Regions from separate parts of the Variovorax sp. 05N34 genome, predicted to be linked through region 1. Evidence: predicted binding sites of a transcription regulator. Region 1 holds the regulator's gene; the other holds the start of a gene.
What was found. The regulator NrdR, encoded in region 1, represses ribonucleotide reductase genes. The targets are predictions, from matches to a motif close to CACNANATNTNGTG.
Positions count from the first base shown of each region.

Region 2: a site for NrdR is predicted at 2,214-2,227, ahead of AC1DMA_RS21425 (ribonucleoside-diphosphate reductase subunit alpha). Genes of this name have one in related genera too.

Region 1 covers NZ_JBFTNI010000004.1:458,656-466,583, reverse strand. The annotation lists gene AC1DMA_RS14110 (DUF748 domain-containing protein) at 1-2,485, opposite strand, end outside; gene AC1DMA_RS14105 (transglycosylase SLT domain-containing protein) at 3,091-3,939, shown strand; ZMP/ZTP riboswitch at 3,977-4,103, shown strand; gene glyA (serine hydroxymethyltransferase) at 4,145-5,389, shown strand; gene nrdR (transcriptional regulator NrdR) at 5,423-5,866, shown strand; gene AC1DMA_RS14090 (GspH/FimT family pseudopilin) at 5,919-6,455, opposite strand; gene AC1DMA_RS14085 (type IV pilin protein) at 6,452-6,886, opposite strand; gene AC1DMA_RS14080 (pilus assembly protein) at 6,883-7,928, opposite strand, start outside.
Region 2 covers NZ_JBFTNI010000008.1:72,080-80,007, forward strand. The annotation lists gene AC1DMA_RS21425 (ribonucleoside-diphosphate reductase subunit alpha) at 1-2,133, opposite strand, end outside; gene ampD (1,6-anhydro-N-acetylmuramyl-L-alanine amidase AmpD) at 2,483-3,073, opposite strand; gene AC1DMA_RS21435 (sigma-54-dependent transcriptional regulator) at 3,066-4,580, opposite strand; gene AC1DMA_RS21440 (sensor histidine kinase) at 4,606-6,291, opposite strand; gene AC1DMA_RS21445 (PP0621 family protein) at 6,288-6,530, opposite strand; gene AC1DMA_RS21450 (cytochrome C assembly family protein) at 6,527-7,339, opposite strand; gene ffh (signal recognition particle protein) at 7,497-7,928, shown strand, end outside.

The DNA of each region.
Region 1 (7,928 bases):
TATTCGTCCCCCGCCAACTGCGCTGCGTCTTGATTTCCGTTGGCGGAGCGCTCTCGGCTGCAGTCGGCGTCGGCTGCCCCGGCTTCTTGGTCAAGTCCAGCAGATTGAGGCGCCCGGTCGGATCGATGATGACGCGCGCGAAAAAATCGCTCAGCGTGGTCTCTCGCACGTCGAGCGTCAGCGGCGAACCGCGAACCATGTTGACCTGCACGCCGCGCAAACCCAAGGTCTTCCAACTCAGCAGCTGGTTGCTGCTGGACGAGCCTGCGGTTTGCGTGAGGGCGGCGCTGTTGGCGCGGAAATCATCGACAGCGGTGTCCCCGGCCAACCGGACATTCATGCCCTTACCGGTGTCGGAATATTGGACGGTGCCTCGATAGCTCGCGAATGCGCGGCGGATGTCGATGTTCAGCGCGTCGGCGTAGTACGCCTTGAAAGCGTGAGCTGGAAGAGAAGCGACCAGGAGCCGGCCCTCGGCTGCCAACGGCTTCAGCGCCAGATTGCCGTCATATTCGAAGCGCCCCGGCTCTGCTCGGCCCGACCCGATTCGGCCAGACAGCTTGAGCGGCGAGACAGTCGGCGTATTGGGCGCGATCTTTTGCGCGTTCACCTTCAAGGCGCTGATCTCGAAGGCGACGGGCGTCGCGCTCGCGTTGTCCGCATAGGACACTGCGCCATCTTCCACTGCCACCGTGCCAATGGAAAGAGCCCATGGCTTGGTGTTCGCCGCTGGCGTGGATCCCTCGGGGGCCTCGGACGGCTGGGGATTCTTGGGCGCGGCCACCTTCGCGTCCACAGTGCCGCCGCGGCTGCCGCCGGCAGGAGCCTTCAGCCAGCGCTCGAACATCCATCGCTTCTCGTTGTCCCGTTCGACACGAATCTTGGGGCTGCCAGCCGTCAACGAACCGATCGCGAGCGTGTGCGCGGTCATGTCGACTTCGGCATCCTTGATCTCGAAACGTCCCAGGCTCGCCAGCGCGGTCTTTTGTTGCGTGAGCGCCAGCCCTTCGGCAACGACGCTGCTCGCCTTGAGCTTGAGCTCGGGTTGCGTCCACGCAATCTCGACATGCCCGGTCAGCTTTCCGTCCAGCGTCGGTTCAAGGCTTTGCGCCAGATAAGGAGCGGCCAGCGACAACGGGAGCGCGTCGACCTGAGTCTGGACGTGCGCCACCTTGTCGGTCGCTTCACCATTGAATTTGACGGCCGCGCCGCCGACGGAAGTCGAGCCGTTGAACGTCGCGGGTTTTTCCATGGGCCAGGTCACCGCATTGACTTCGACCGCCAGGTCCTTGACGTCGATGGCCGCTGCAGGTTGCGTGGTCTCGTCACGCCAGCCGATGGCGCCCTGTGTCAGTGCGACCTTGTCGACCTGAACGCGCCATTCGGGCGGCTCGGCGACCTTGGCAGCGCCCTCTCCGTCTTGTGGCGGGGCCGGCACCGCGACGACTTTTTCCTTTGCGCCGGTGCTGGGGTTGATCGCCAGGAGGTTGATCTGGCCGCCCGGGTCTCGCGCCACCGCAAGTTGCGGCCCTGCCAGAGCAACTTCACTGAGGTGAACGACCCGGTCCAGCGGCCTGACGTCAGCCAGGGCGATCTTCAGCGAGTCGAAACCCAGAAGATCCTTGCCTTTGGTGTCCGCGACTTTGATGCCGTTCGCGGCGATGGTGCCTGTGATCTTGAGCCCCGCCGTAGCCGCCTGCTCGAAATCCACCTTCAGGTCGGCATCGAGCTTGCCGGCTTGCACCAACACGGGAAGATCGCCCGGCATGTACGCCAGATAAGGAACGAGGTCGAGCCCCTGGAAGCTCAGTTGCGCATCAGTCTTGTGGCTTTCGGCGAAAGGCGTGGACGATGCGGACGAATCGAACTTGCTGCCGTTGAGCACGAAAGCGAGCTTGGGCTCGGTCTTGACTTCCCGCTGAGAGGCCAGATTGCTCAGGAAGGGCACGTTGAGCACGAAGTCGCGCAGTTCGTGCTTGCGCTTGACCTTCTGGTCGTCGAAATCGAAAGACCCGCCCGAGATTCCGATGTTGTAGATGGCAAAGCGCGGAGGAGCGCCCTTGGGAGCGTCCGGCGCGGGGGCCAGTTTTTGCAGGATGTCATCGATGTCGTACTTGCCGTCCTCAAGATGAGTCAGGAGGATCGCCGGCGAGTCGATGGTCACTGCATCGATCACCGGTGCAAACCGGAGAATGGACTGCAACTCCCCATCCATATAGATGCGCTTGATGGCCAACTGCGAGCGCGCGCCATCGGCCGTGGCGATCTTCAAGTCGTTGACGGCGAGTTCGAGTGTCCAGGGTTTGAAATCGATCTTGCCGACCGTGACCTGTCGGCCCAACTTCTCGCTCGCGATCTTCTGTAGCTGGCTCTTGGCAATCGGCGGAACCGCCAGCCACGCGATAGCCCAGACGCCCAGAAGGACCAGCAAAGCGACGATCCCACGCCGCACCCATTTGTTTTGTTTCAGCCAAGCTGCATTCATCGACCGGGAGTGTGCCCGAAACAATTGAAGGCGAAACGGTGTTGACATTGAGTTGCCAAAGAAGAAAGCCCGGTGTCTCGACGCTGAGCCGAGACACCGGGCTTGATGGCGGGCGCAACGCCCATGCCATCGTTTCGCGCGACCGGAAGTTCAATGTTCCGGCCAGGCTGGCAGCAAGGGATTGCCACCATTTGGCCTCAGTCGCTGAACCGCGGGATTCCTCCTTCGGCTGCTGGACCTTGGTGATACGCCTCAATTCGAGGCCTCTTGAGCGTAGGCGCCTCGCGGAGAATTTTCAAGTGAGGTTTTCAATCGAAAATTGGTGCCCGATGCGCGAACTAACGTTTACATGAACGGCCAAGTTTTCGAATATCGATTGCATTCCTTATTCTTGACCGGGTATTTAGCCGCTCCTAGAATGCCGCAGCCCTGGCGCCGGACGGCCCAGGACTCTCACAACTCCGCTGCCGACTTTCCCCGGCTTTGATCAGGCGACCGCGCTCCTCCACCATGCGCGGACCTGATTCGTACCAATCCAAGCGCTGCTGCGTTCTGCTTAGCCCAAGGGCATTGCGAACAGGCGCCGCCAGAAAGGAAAAAAAGCGATGAAGCAGGTGCTTGATGCCACCGCCCGAGGGCTACGTACCTTCGCGTCCGACGTTGTCGACGGCTTTTTCGAAATCACCCACAACGGGTTTGCCCTTGTCGGGCTCGCGATCGTCTTTGCCGCCATTGCCATGGTCGCTCGGCCCGATCTTCGCCAATCTGGTGAAGAACAACTCATGGGCTGGCTCCAGTCACGCAAGCCGGCCCCCGAAGTCGCTGCAACGACCGATCTCGAACCCACAGCCATTGAGCGGACCACGGCCGCCAGCCCTCAGGAATTGCCCAAGCAGCAAGCCGCCGTCGCGTACTGGCTGAGCAAGAAATACCGCGTGGCCGTCGAGCCCCTGACCGTCTTGGTCGGCGAAGCTTTCGAGCTCGGCAAACGCACGAAGCTCGATCCGACGCTCATTCTGGCGATCATGGCCGTCGAATCCAGCTTCAATCCTTTCGCCCAGAGCCATGTCGGCGCTCAGGGCCTGATGCAGGTCATGACCCGCGTCCACGGCGAAAAATACGAAAGCGCCGGCGGCACGTTGACTGCTTTCGATCCCGTCACCAACATGCGCGTCGGCGTCAAGGTGCTGCAGGAATGCATCGCCCGCGCCGGCTCTCTCGAGGGCGGCCTGCGCTTCTACGTCGGGGCAGCGAATCTCACCGACGATGGCGGCTACGCCTCCAAGGTCCTGGCCGAGCACGAGCGTCTGCGCCAGGTCGTCGCGGGGCGCGCACCCTCGATCATGGCTCCGTCGCCGGCAGCGCGCCCGAATCCTGTTCCCGTCGTGGGCCCAGCGCCCGCCAAGCAGCCGGCGACTGATCCCGAGCGCGTCGCCTTGCTTGGGGATTCGTAGGCTTTTCGAGACGACGGCGACCGTCGTCAGCTACACTCGGCCAGCACGCGACTGGCGATAGGCGCAACCCTTTTCAGGTGCTTTGCGCTGACGTGGACTACCACTGGGAAGCGTGCCGCCTGCAGTCTCGAGCAGGCGTTCCGCCGTTCGCCTGGGCAGCCCTTGTTTGGTTGAAGAACAAGGACCATCGTCTTGAAGGACTGCCATGTACAACCGCAATCATCTGGTCGAACAGACCGATCCTGAAATCTGGGCTGCCATCCAGGCCGAAAACGCCCGCCAGGAACACCACATCGAGCTCATCGCGAGCGAAAACTACGCGTCGCCGGCTGTCATGGCTGCCCAGGGCTCGCAACTCACCAACAAGTACGCCGAAGGCTATCCGGGCAAGCGCTATTACGGCGGTTGCGAGCACGTGGACGTGGCCGAGCAGTTGGCCATCGATCGCGCGAAGCAACTCTTCGGCGCCGACGCGGCCAACGTCCAGGCGCATTGCGGCGCCTCCGCCAACGAAGCCGTCATGCTGGCCTTCCTGAAGCCCGGCGACACCATCATGGGCATGAGCCTGGCAGAAGGGGGGCACCTGACGCACGGCATGCCGCTCAACATGAGCGGCAAGTGGTTCAACGTCGTGAGCTATGGCCTGAATGACAAGGAAGAAATCGACTACGACGCGATGGAACGCAAGGCGCATGACGCAATGCCCAAGCTCATCATCGCGGGCGCGTCGGCCTATTCGCTGCGCATCGACTTCGAGCGCTTCGCCAAAGTGGCCAAGGATGTCGGCGCGATCTTCATGGTCGACATCGCCCACTACGCCGGGCTGGTCGCCGCGGGCGTGTATCCCAACCCCGTGCCTCACGCCGACGTCGTCACTTCCACCACGCACAAGAGCCTGCGCGGCCCGCGCGGCGGCATCATCCTGATGAAGTCGCAGCACGAAAAGGCCATCAACAGCGCGATCTTCCCGGGACTGCAGGGTGGCCCGCTGATGCATGTGATTGCCGCCAAGGCGGTCGCCTTCAAGGAGGCGCTCTCCCCCGAATTCAAGGCGTACCAGCAGCAGGTGGTCAAGAACGCTCAGATCGTCGCCGAGACGCTCACCGGGCGAGGCCTGCGCATCGTGAGCGGCCGCACCGAAAGCCACGTCATGCTCGTCGACTTGCGCGCCAAGGGCATTACGGGCAAGGAAGCCGAAGCCGTGCTGGGTGCCGCCCATATGACGATCAACAAGAACGCCATCCCGCATGACCCGGAAAAGCCGATGGTCACCAGCGGCGTGCGCATCGGCACGCCGGCGATGACGACCCGCGGCTTCAAGGACGAAGAAGCGCGAATGACCGCCAACCTGATCGCCGACGTGCTCGAAAACCCGCGCGATGCGGCCAACATCGAGGCGGTGCGCGCCAAGGTGAACGCGCTGACCAGCCGCTTCCCGGTCTATCGCTGATCCCATGACTGCCGTGCCCGGCGGAGCCGCCGCATGAAATGCCCTTTCTGCGGCCACCTCGAAACGCAGGTCGTCGAGACGCGCGTTTCGGAGGACGGCGACTTCGTCCGCCGTCGCCGGCAGTGCAGCGCTTGCGACAAGCGCTTCACCACCTACGAGCGGCCGGACGTGAACTTTCCGGTCGTGGTCAAGAAGGACGGCAGCCGCGCCGACTTCGTGGCCGCGAAGGTCCGCGCCTCGATGATGCTGGCGTTGCGCAAGCGCCCGGTCAGCATCGAGCAGATCGACACGGCGTTGCTGCGCATCGAGCAGAAGCTGCTTTCCAGCGGCTTGCGCGAGATCGAATCGACGAAAGTGGGCGAGCTCGTGATGCGCGAGCTCAAGCGACTGGACAAGGTCGCCTACGTCCGTTTTGCTTCGGTCTACCGCAGCTTCGAGGACGTGGACGAGTTCAGGCAGTTGCTCAGAGACATCTAGCGAGAGTCAACCTCAACCCTGCAGTCCAAGGGGGCGCAGGGCCCCGGAGCGGTCATCCCTTGCCGCAAACGCCCCCGCCGCAGTTGCCCTTTTTGTCGGGATCACAAATTCGTGCCCGGCCCGCTACGGACAGAACGACGGAACTGCGTCGCCCCGTCGATGCCCTGAATGTCACGCACCCAGCGCTCGCTCGCGAGAAGCCATTGGCATCGAAGGTGATCGATTTGTCGAAGCCGTTGCCGGTGCTGGTATCGACTTCGATTCCAGTCCTGAGCGCTTCGAATGTGCGCAGCACTGCCGACTCGTCATCAACCGCAGTGGTCACCTCCCATCCATTGTTCCAGTCGCGACTCATTGCGGTCAGCGTTGCCTTTTGCGAACGCTTCATGGCCTCCGATCGCGCAAGACTCAATGCAGCAATGAAATCGCTCGCGGTCGAGGCGAGACGTTGATTGAGCAGCAGATCCCTGAAGCTGGGAACGGCGACTGCGCTCAGGATTGCGACGAGCGCAACGACGATCATCATCTCTATCAATGTGAACCCGCGGGCACCGCGGCGATATGCAGGGCGAAAGAAGCGTGCGTTCATTGCCAGCACCTGCTTTGGTCGTCGCCGTCGCATCCCTTGACTCCGGTGCTTTCGAGCCAGATGTTGCCTACGGCAGGGTCGGAGAAGCCGGCCCTCAAAGTGGCAGTCAGGCGGATGCAATGGTCAGGGTCATCGCGTCCGTCGCATGCGCCGAGAGCGATCTCGTACTTGCTGGTGCCTTCGCTGTCGCCCGAGCCTGTCTTGTACAGCGCCTTGTTGTACCTTGCGCGCTGCGTGTAGACGCGCTCCTGCTGCTGCATTTCCTGCATGAGTGCGGTACGAGCTTCAGCGCGCCAACCCTTTCGGACGGAATCCATGTACGACGGATAGGCGATAGCGCCAAGGATGGCAACCAGCGCCACCACGATCAGCATTTCGATCAGCGTAAAGCCGCCAGACAAGCACGGCCGTTCGGTAGCCGAGTGCTTCATTTGCGGATGTCCTTGAAGTTGAGCACTTCGCGCCAGTTGAGACGGCCGGCAATTTGCGAGATCACGCCGCCTGCATCGCCTGCGATAGGGCTGACGATTGCACTCCCCGGACGGGAGCCCTCTCCCGAACCGAGGTTGATGACAGAAACCTTCTTGCGCTCGATGCGCCGGCCAAAGGTATCGGTCGAGCTGAAAGCGCCCTCGCCTTCCTGGATCAACAGCGGCGCCCCGAGCACACCAACGGTGGACGGAATGCAGGTGCTGCCCGATGACAGTCCGGTCATCGCATTCACCGCGCAGCTGTGCCCGCCGCCCCCGTTGCCTTCCAGGCCGCAAACGTTCGAGTCCGGAATCAACGTGTTGAACACCAAATAGCCATCGCTCAGCAACATTTGGGAAACTTGGCGCTCTCCTTGGCTCTCCGCGTCCGGCAGATCGAAGTACCAGCCTCGACGGTGCGGCGTCTTGGCGTTGTAGTTGCCGTAGACGAAGGCATCGCCGGAGATGGTGAACTGACCCGCGTGCTCGATATCGGCCTTCACCTGTCGCTGCTGCAAGTGCGTGCGAGTCTCGCTGTCGGAGATGGCCATGCCGGTGTCGTATACGCTGTAGAGCGTCTGCGTGTTGCGGCTGGTCAGGTCATCGACTTCGACGAATTTGCCGGTGCCGAAGAGCACGATCGCACCACCGTTCGGCCCTGCACCCACCTCCGGCGCAATTGTGATGGGCTGCCGTTTGCCCGCATCGTCTTTCGCGACCATGAGCGGTGCACCGCTCAGTGCCAGCGCGCCAGACTTGGCCGACTCGTTCCACGGCGCACTCTTGGTGAAATCGAACTTCCACAAATTGCCTTGGGTGTCGCCGGCGAAGAGCAGTAGGGTCGTGTTGTCTGCGCTTGTGTAGTCGCCCACCGGACCCAACGCATTGACGACAGTCGCATCGACCGGATCAGGCAGCACGATCTTGAAATAATCCTTCTCGATCACCCATGGCGTGTTGGCTTGCTTGTCCAAGGCCAGCAGGAACAGAGCCGCTGCCTTGT
Region 2 (7,928 bases), on a different contig from region 1:
CTTGTAGCTCGAGTATTTGCCGCGCTCGCGCGCCAGGTCCGTCGAGGCCCAGTAGGCGTAGTAGCAGATCGCTTCCATCGATTCGTCGGCGAACTGAACGGCTTCCTGTGAGGCGTAGGGAATGCGCAGTTCGTACAGCGCGTCCTGGAAGCCCATCAGTCCGAGGCCGACCGGACGGTGGCGCAGGTTCGAGTCGCGCGCCTTCTTGACCGCGTAGTAGTTGATGTCGATGACGTTGTCGAGCATGCGCATCGCCGTCGAGATGGTGCGCTTGAGCTTTTCCTGGTCGACCTTGCCGTTCTTCAGGTGCTGCAGCAGATTGACCGAGCCGAGATTGCAGACCGCGGTTTCGGTGTCGCTGGTGTTCAGCGTGATCTCGGTGCAGAGATTCGACGAATGCACGACGCCGGCGTGCTGCTGGGGCGAGCGCACGTTGCAGGCATCCTTGAACGTGATCCACGGATGGCCGGTTTCGAACAGCATCGTGAGCATCTTGCGCCACAGGTCCGAGGCCGGGATGGTGCGGCTTGGCTTGAGATCGCCGCGCGAAGCCTTTTCTTCGTAGGCGACGTAGGCCGCTTCGAAGTCGGCACCGAACTTGTCGTGCAGGTCGGGCACGTTCGATGGCGAGAACAGCGTCCAGTTGCCCTTTTCCATCACGCGGCGCATGAACAGGTCGGGGATCCAGTTCGCGGTGTTCATGTCGTGCGTGCGGCGGCGATCGTCGCCGGTGTTCTTGCGCAGCTCGAGGAATTCCTCGATGTCGAGATGCCAGCTTTCCAGGTAGGTGCACACGGCGCCCTTGCGCTTGCCGCCCTGGTTCACCGCGACGGCGGTGTCGTTCACCACCTTGAGGAAGGGCACGACGCCTTGCGATTCGCCGTTGGTGCCCTTGATGTGGCTGCCGAGGGCGCGCACGCGCGTCCAGTCGTTGCCCAGGCCGCCCGCGAACTTGGACAGGAGCGCGTTTTCTTTGATCGACTCGTAGATGCCGTCGAGGTCGTCGGGCACAGTCGTGAGATAGCAACTCGACAGTTGCGATCGCAGCGTGCCGCTGTTGAACAGCGTCGGCGTGCTCGACATGAAGTCGAAGGAAGACAGCACTTCATAAAACTCGATCGCGCGGGCTTCGCGGTCGATCTCGTTGAGCGCGAGGCCCATCGAGACGCGCATGAAGAAGGCTTGCGGCAGCTCGATGCGCGTCTTGCGCACGTGCAGGAAATAGCGGTCGTAGAGCGTCTGCAGGCCGAGGTAGTCGAACTGCATGTCGCGCTCCGGCTTGAGCGCGGCGCCCAGGCGGGCCAAGTCGAACTGCAGCAGCTTCTCGTCCAGCAGCTCGTTGTCGACCCCCTTCTTGATGAACTGGGGAAAGTAGTCGGCGTAGGCTTGCGCGCGGTCGGCTGGCGGCACTTCGCGGCCGATCACTTCCTTGAAGATCGTGTGCAGCAGCAGGCGCGCGGTGGCGAAGGTGTAGTCGGGATCTTTCTCGATCAGCGTGCGTGCGGCGAGGATCGACGCCTTGTAGACCTCGTCGAGCGGAACGCCGTCGTAGAGGTTGCGCATCGTCTCGGCGAGGATCGGGTCGGCCGTGATCGTGTCGCCCAGGCCGGTGCAGGCCGATTCGATGAGGGCCTTGAGCTCGTTCAGGTCGAGCGCGACTCTTTCGCCGCGGTCGAGTACGTGCAGCGCGGGCTGGGCCACGGGCGCGTCCTGTTCGCCTTGCTTGGTGCGCTCCTGCGAGCGGCGTTCGCGGTACAGCACATAGGCGCGGGCGATCTCATGATGGCCGCCGCGCATGAGGCCGAGTTCGACCTGGTCCTGCACGTCTTCGATGTGGAACGTGCCGCCGCCCGGACGCGAACGCACCATGGCGCGCACGACGGCCTGCGTCAGTGTGTCGACGGTCTCGCGCACGCTGGCCGAAGCCGCGCCCTGCGTGCCATGCACGGCCAGGAACGCTTTCATCATCGCGATGGCGATCTTGTTCGGCTCGAAGGGCACGACCGCGCCATTGCGGCGGATGATCTGGTAGTGGGCCAGCGCGTTGCCGGCGGGGGAGCCGGCGACATCCCGGCTTTGCGGCGTCGAGGGTACGGCGCGAGAGGTGGAAGGGGTGTTCAGTGCAGTTTGCATGCGATCCTCGTATGGGCGATTCTTGTTCGGTGCGGCGTTGTCGGGCCGCTGTTTCCGGCAGTGAGTGCCGGGGCAGGGCACACTATATCTAGTGGCAAAGAGGGCTACAAGCCACTAGATATAGCGTTTTCGACAATTAGCAACGGATGTGAAAATTCTCGCCGGCCTTTTGATCGGCAGCGAAGCCGCATCCCGGTTGGGACAAGGCAGCGAGGTCCCCTGCCCATGCGCATTCCAGGCCGATTTACGCTGGGAAAGCGCATGGATACTGCGCTGCCGCCGAGCCACGGAGGTACGCACGTGCCTCAAGGCCCGCGCATCGGCTGTTACTTTGCCATTGAAAAAAACTTCAAGAGCCAAGCGCGGCCGGCGGAAACATCGCCTGTTGCCAGCCGAGTTGCTCACGAAGCAAGCGCCAGTCGAAGCCCGGCCCCGGATCTTCCTTGCGGCCAGGAGCGATGTGTTCGTGGCCTGCGATGTACGAAATCGCGTAGCGCTGCGCGATCGATGGGCAAAGGCTGGCCAGGGTTTCGTACTGCGCTTGCTCGAAGGCGTCGCCTTCGAGCCCTTCGAGTTCGATGCCGATCGAATCGTCGTTGCAGTTCTCGCGCCCACGCCAGCACGAGGCGCCGGCGTGCCATGCGCGATCGTCGCAGCTCACGAACTGCCACAGTTCGCCATTGCGCCGCACATAAAAATGCGCAGAGACTTCGAGGCCGCGGATGCCCGAAAAATAAGGGTGCGCATCCCAGTCGAGGCTGTTCGTGAAGAGCTGCTGAACTTCATCGCCACCGTAATGTCCCGGCGGCAGGCTGATTGAATGCAGCACGATCAGGTCGATGTTCGCGCCTCTGGGTCGCGCCCCGAAATTGGGGGACGGCAAGCGGCGAGCGAAGCGATACCACCCCGATTCCCAAAGTGCTGTGTCGGCTTCACTCATCGGCGCCTAGACCGCTGGCATCGTCGCCATGCGGTGTGGTGATGCCCAGGCGCGCAATCCGATAGCGAATCTGTCGCAGGCTCAGGCCGAGGCGCGCGGCGGCGGCAGTTCGGTTGAAGCCCGTTTCCTGCAGCGCCCGCACCAGGATCTGGCGCTCTTGCTCGTCCAGATAGCTTTGCAGATCGCGTGGTACGGCGGACGGCGTCCGGGGATGGATGCTGACAGGGGCCGCGGCGGCCGCTGGCACGGGCTCGGCAAGCGGCGCGGGTCCCGTCTGCTGGGATTCGGACGGAACTGCCGTGCCTGCGCCCCCCATGAGATCGAGGTGAAGCACATCGCCATCGCTGAGCGCCACCGCGCGGTGCAGGAGATTTTCAAGCTCGCGAACGTTGCCGTGCAGCGGATGTTCGGCGAGCCTCTGCAGGACTTGGGCGGAAAGCGTGGGCACCGGCATGCCGGCATCGCGGGCGATGCGCGCGAGCAAGGCGTTGCACAGTGCTGGCAGATCGCCTCGACGGTCCCGCAGCGCAGGCACAGCGATCTCGATCACGTTGAGCCGGTAGAAGAGATCCTGCCGGAATCGGCTGGCTTGCACTTCGGCATGCAGGTCCTTGTGGGTCGCGCTCACGATTCGGACGTCGACGGCATCTTCCTGCGTCGAACCGATGGGGCGAACGCTGCGTTCCTGGATGGCGCGCAGCAGCTTCGACTGCATGGCGAGCGGCAAGTCACCGATTTCGTCGAGAAACAGGGTGCCGCCGCGTGCCGCCTGGAAGTAGCCGTCGCGGTCCTGCGAAGAGCCGGTATAGGAGCCTTTTCGCGCGCCGAAGAATTCGGCTTCGAGAAGGTTTTCGGGAATGGCGCCGCAGTTCACGGCCACGAAAGGTCCGTCGCTTCGCTGGCTGCAGGCATGAACGGCGCGCGCGACCAGTTCCTTGCCTGTGCCGGACTCGCCGCGCACGAGCACCGGTGCCATGCCTCGCGCCACCTTGGCAATGCGCGCCTTGACCAGCCGCATGGGTTCGGAGTCGCCCACCAGCCGTTGGAGCGCTGCGACGCCGCTGTCTCCGATCGTCGTTGCGATCGACACACTGTTGTCGTCCGCCGGCCGCGCGGCCCGGATCGGCGCAGGCTGCGAAGGCGCCTGTACGGCAGAAGCCACCACCGATCGGAATTGCTTCAGGTCGACGGGCTTGGTGAGGTAGTCGAAGGCGCCTGCCTTGAGGGCCTCGACCGCGTTTTCCGCTGATCCGTAGGCGGTCATCACCACACAGCGCTCGCTGCGCTGGTCTTGCTGGATGCGCTGGAGGATCTCCATGCCGAGGCCGTCTGGCAGGCGCATGTCGGTGATCACTGCATCGAAGCGGCCGGCGTCGAGATGCTGCCAAGCCTCCGACACGCTGCCCGCCGCCTCGACGCGATAGCCCTCGCGCAGCAAGGTGAGTTCATACAGCGTGCGCAGGTCCGGCTCGTCGTCGACGACCAGGATCTGGGCAGGCTGCGACACGGGCGGGTTGGGGGTGCTCACGCCGCTATTGTGTCAGTCGACTTTCAACTGATGCAAATGCCACAAAGAACTCGTTGCCTTCGGGGCCCGCCGCGGAAAGCGCCCTGCGTTCATAGCCGATGGTCGCGCCGTGCTGCTCGCACAGCTCGCGGCACAGGAACAGTCCGAGTCCGCTCGAGCGGCTCTCGGAGGAAAAGAAGGGTTCGAAAAGATGCCGCTGCACTGCCGGCTCGAGCGGCGCACCGTCGCTCCAGACCTGAAGGGTCGCGCGCCCTGTCGCGTTGCGCCGGGTGCTCACCTGGATCGAGCCCTCCCGGTCCCCGGCGTAGCGCGAGGCGTTGTCCAGCAGATTGACGAGGATGCGCCGCAGATGTTCTGCATCGAAACGCACGTCGGTGCCCGCTTCGAGCGAAAGCAACACGCCTTGCTGCTGCGCGTGCTGGACCCATTCCTCCGCTAGCGAGCGCACCGTCGGGTCGAGCGATACCTGCTCGCCCAGCGGCAGCACGCGTTGCTGCCGAGCCCGCGCCACGTCCAGGACGTCGTCGACGATGCGGGACAGACGCTGAGCGTTCTGCTGAACCATGGTGGTCAACTGGCGATGACCCGGGTCGACGAGATCCTCGCCGAGCAGGGCGCTGGCCTGCGTGATCGCGGCGAGCGGATTGCGGATCTCGTGCGCGACGGCGGCCGACATCCGGCCCATGGCCGCCAGCTTTTCGGTGCGGATGCGTGCTTCGAGCTCGCGCAAGTCCTGCAGGAACATCACGCAGAGGCTTTCGGCGCGCAGGTCCCGGGCCTGCGTCAGGCGTGTGCGGACGCGGACTTCGCGCGGAGCGCCTTGCGGCTGCGCGACCGGCACCTCGGTGGCCTGGGGCGCGCGCCGCGAAAAAGTCTGGCGGGCGAGATGGGCAAGCGGCACCCAGGCCGGATAGGCACTGAGCGCGAAAGGCTGGGGAATCTGCGCGAGACCGTTGCCCAGGATCGCGTCCGCTGCAGGATTGACCGCATGCACCCGGCCCGCGGCATCGACCACGAGCACGCCTTCGCTCAGTGTTTCGATCACGAGATCGTTGACCATCGCGTGCATCTCCGCGGCACTGCGGCTGCGCTGCGCCATGGCTTCCTCGCGCGTGAGGCGGCGGGCCAGCTCGTGGGCGATCAGGGCCACCACGAAGAGCCCGGTGCCCGTCAGAGCTGCCTGGACAAAGCGCGGCGAGGTGTCTGCGGGTTGCTCGAACCAATACCAGCCCGCGTGGCCGAGCAGCAAGAGGGTGGCTGCCGCAGTGGTGCCCAGCCCGACTGCGCCGGTGCCAAGCACGGCCCCCATCAGCACCGGAAGCGCGAACAAGGGCGTGTAGTTGACGCCGCCCACCTGCAGTGTTTGCAGCGCGGTGAACGTGACGAGGTCGATGCCGATGGTCGACAGCCACGCGCCGCCAAACCTGCGAATCGGTTGAAAAGGCGCATACCGCGCGGCCAGCAGCACCGCGATCAGATAGCAGATCGTCAGAGCGATGCCTTGGGCCTGGACGGGCTGCTTGAGCGCCAAGGCGACTCCCGGAAGGAGCAGGAGCACCGCCGCGACAAAGCACCGTGCCGCCATGAAGCCGCGCCAAAGACGCAGCAACGCCGAACTGTCAGCGTTGAATTTCTCGAGCGAACTCCAATCGGTGGCCGGTTCGCCTCGCGACCACAGGTAGGCAGTCATCTGCGGCTTTCCGCTGCTTTGCGGTGGGCTGCGCTGCAATAGATGCCAGCAGGGCCGGTGATGGCGTCAGTGGCCGGCAGATGCAAGCCGCAGTGGGCGCAACGAACCATGGCCTTCGGCGGCCCGACGGCGGGTGGGGCTTGCGGCTTGGGTGCGCGCGAGCGCATTTCTTCCTGACGGCCGCGGCGCCAGAACCATATGGCAATGGCGATGACGGCCAGAACGAGCAGGTATTTCATGAGGGCGTGCGCGAGAGGACGACTTCGAGAACGAAGCGCGATCCCACATAGGCGAGCAGCAGCAACGCGGAGCCGGCATACAGCACGCGCCGCGCCGTGCGCCCACGCCAGCCGAAGCGGGCGCGTCCCATCAGCAGGACGGCAAAAGTGATCCACGCGAGGATCGAGAACACCGTCTTGTGATCCCATTTCCATCCGCGGACCGTCGCGCCATAGAGCGTCTCGCTGAAGAAGATGCCCGCCAGCAGCGTGGCCGACAACAGCACGAAGCCCGCCGCGACGAAGCGGAAGGTGAGGCGTTCCATCGTGAGGAGCGGGAGCCCGCTTGGCGTTTCGGCGGCAAGCCGGATCTGCTTTTCGGCCCGCGTCATGAGCCACGCATGAACCACGGCGGCGCCGAACAATCCGTAGGAAGCAATGCCCAGCGCCAGATGCAGCGGCAGCCACGGCGAGGCGGAGACGTGCAGCGGCGTCCCGGGAAACAAAACCGCCAGCAGGACCGCCACAGCCCCCAGCACTGCGAGCGCGCGCCAGACGTGGAGTTGCTGCGGATACATGCGGCTTTCGATGCCGTAGACCGTGAGCACCAGCCACACGGTGATAGAAATCGCTGGCGCAAAGCCGAAGTGCGGGGTGCCGCCCCCGAGCCCCCAGCCCAGCGCAAGCGCGTGCAGAAGCCATGCCAATGCGAGCAGCCCTTGCGTGGATGATCGGCTGAGCCATGAAGACGCTGCGGCAGTGATGCCATAGGCGGCGGCGGTGGCGATGCCCAGAGCCACGCCGAGCGGGGAGGGGATCGCTAAAATCATCGGCTGAGTTTAATGGCTCGCCCCCCAGGCTTCGCGCACTTCGTGTCGCTTCGCCTACCCCCCTGACCGGGGGGCAACACCAGCGGCCCGGCGGAGCCGGTTCCGCGGTGTTTCTACGAATACGGCTAGTCTCTGCCGGACAACAAGGTACCTCTTAATGGCCACCGCGCTTACTGAAAAGTTTTCCCGCCTCGTCAAGACGATGAGCGGACAGGCCCGCATTACGGAAAGCAATGTGCAGGACATGCTGCGCGAGGTGCGCATGGCTCTGCTCGAAGCGGACGTTGCGTTGCCGGTCGTCCGGGATTTTGTCGGGCGCGTGAAGGAAAAGGCGCTGGGGCAAGAGGTGTTGGGGTCGCTCAAGCCGGGGCAGGCACTGGTCGGGATCGTCAATCGCGAACTGGCCGCCACGATGGGCGAAGGCGTGGCCGACATCAATCTCGTGGCGCAACCGCCGGCCGTGATTCTCATGGCGGGACTGCAGGGCGCCGGCAAGACCACCACCACGGCCAAGCTGGCGAAGCACCTGATCGAGAAGCGCAAGAAGAAGGTGCTGACGGTTTCGGGCGACGTCTACCGCCCTGCCGCC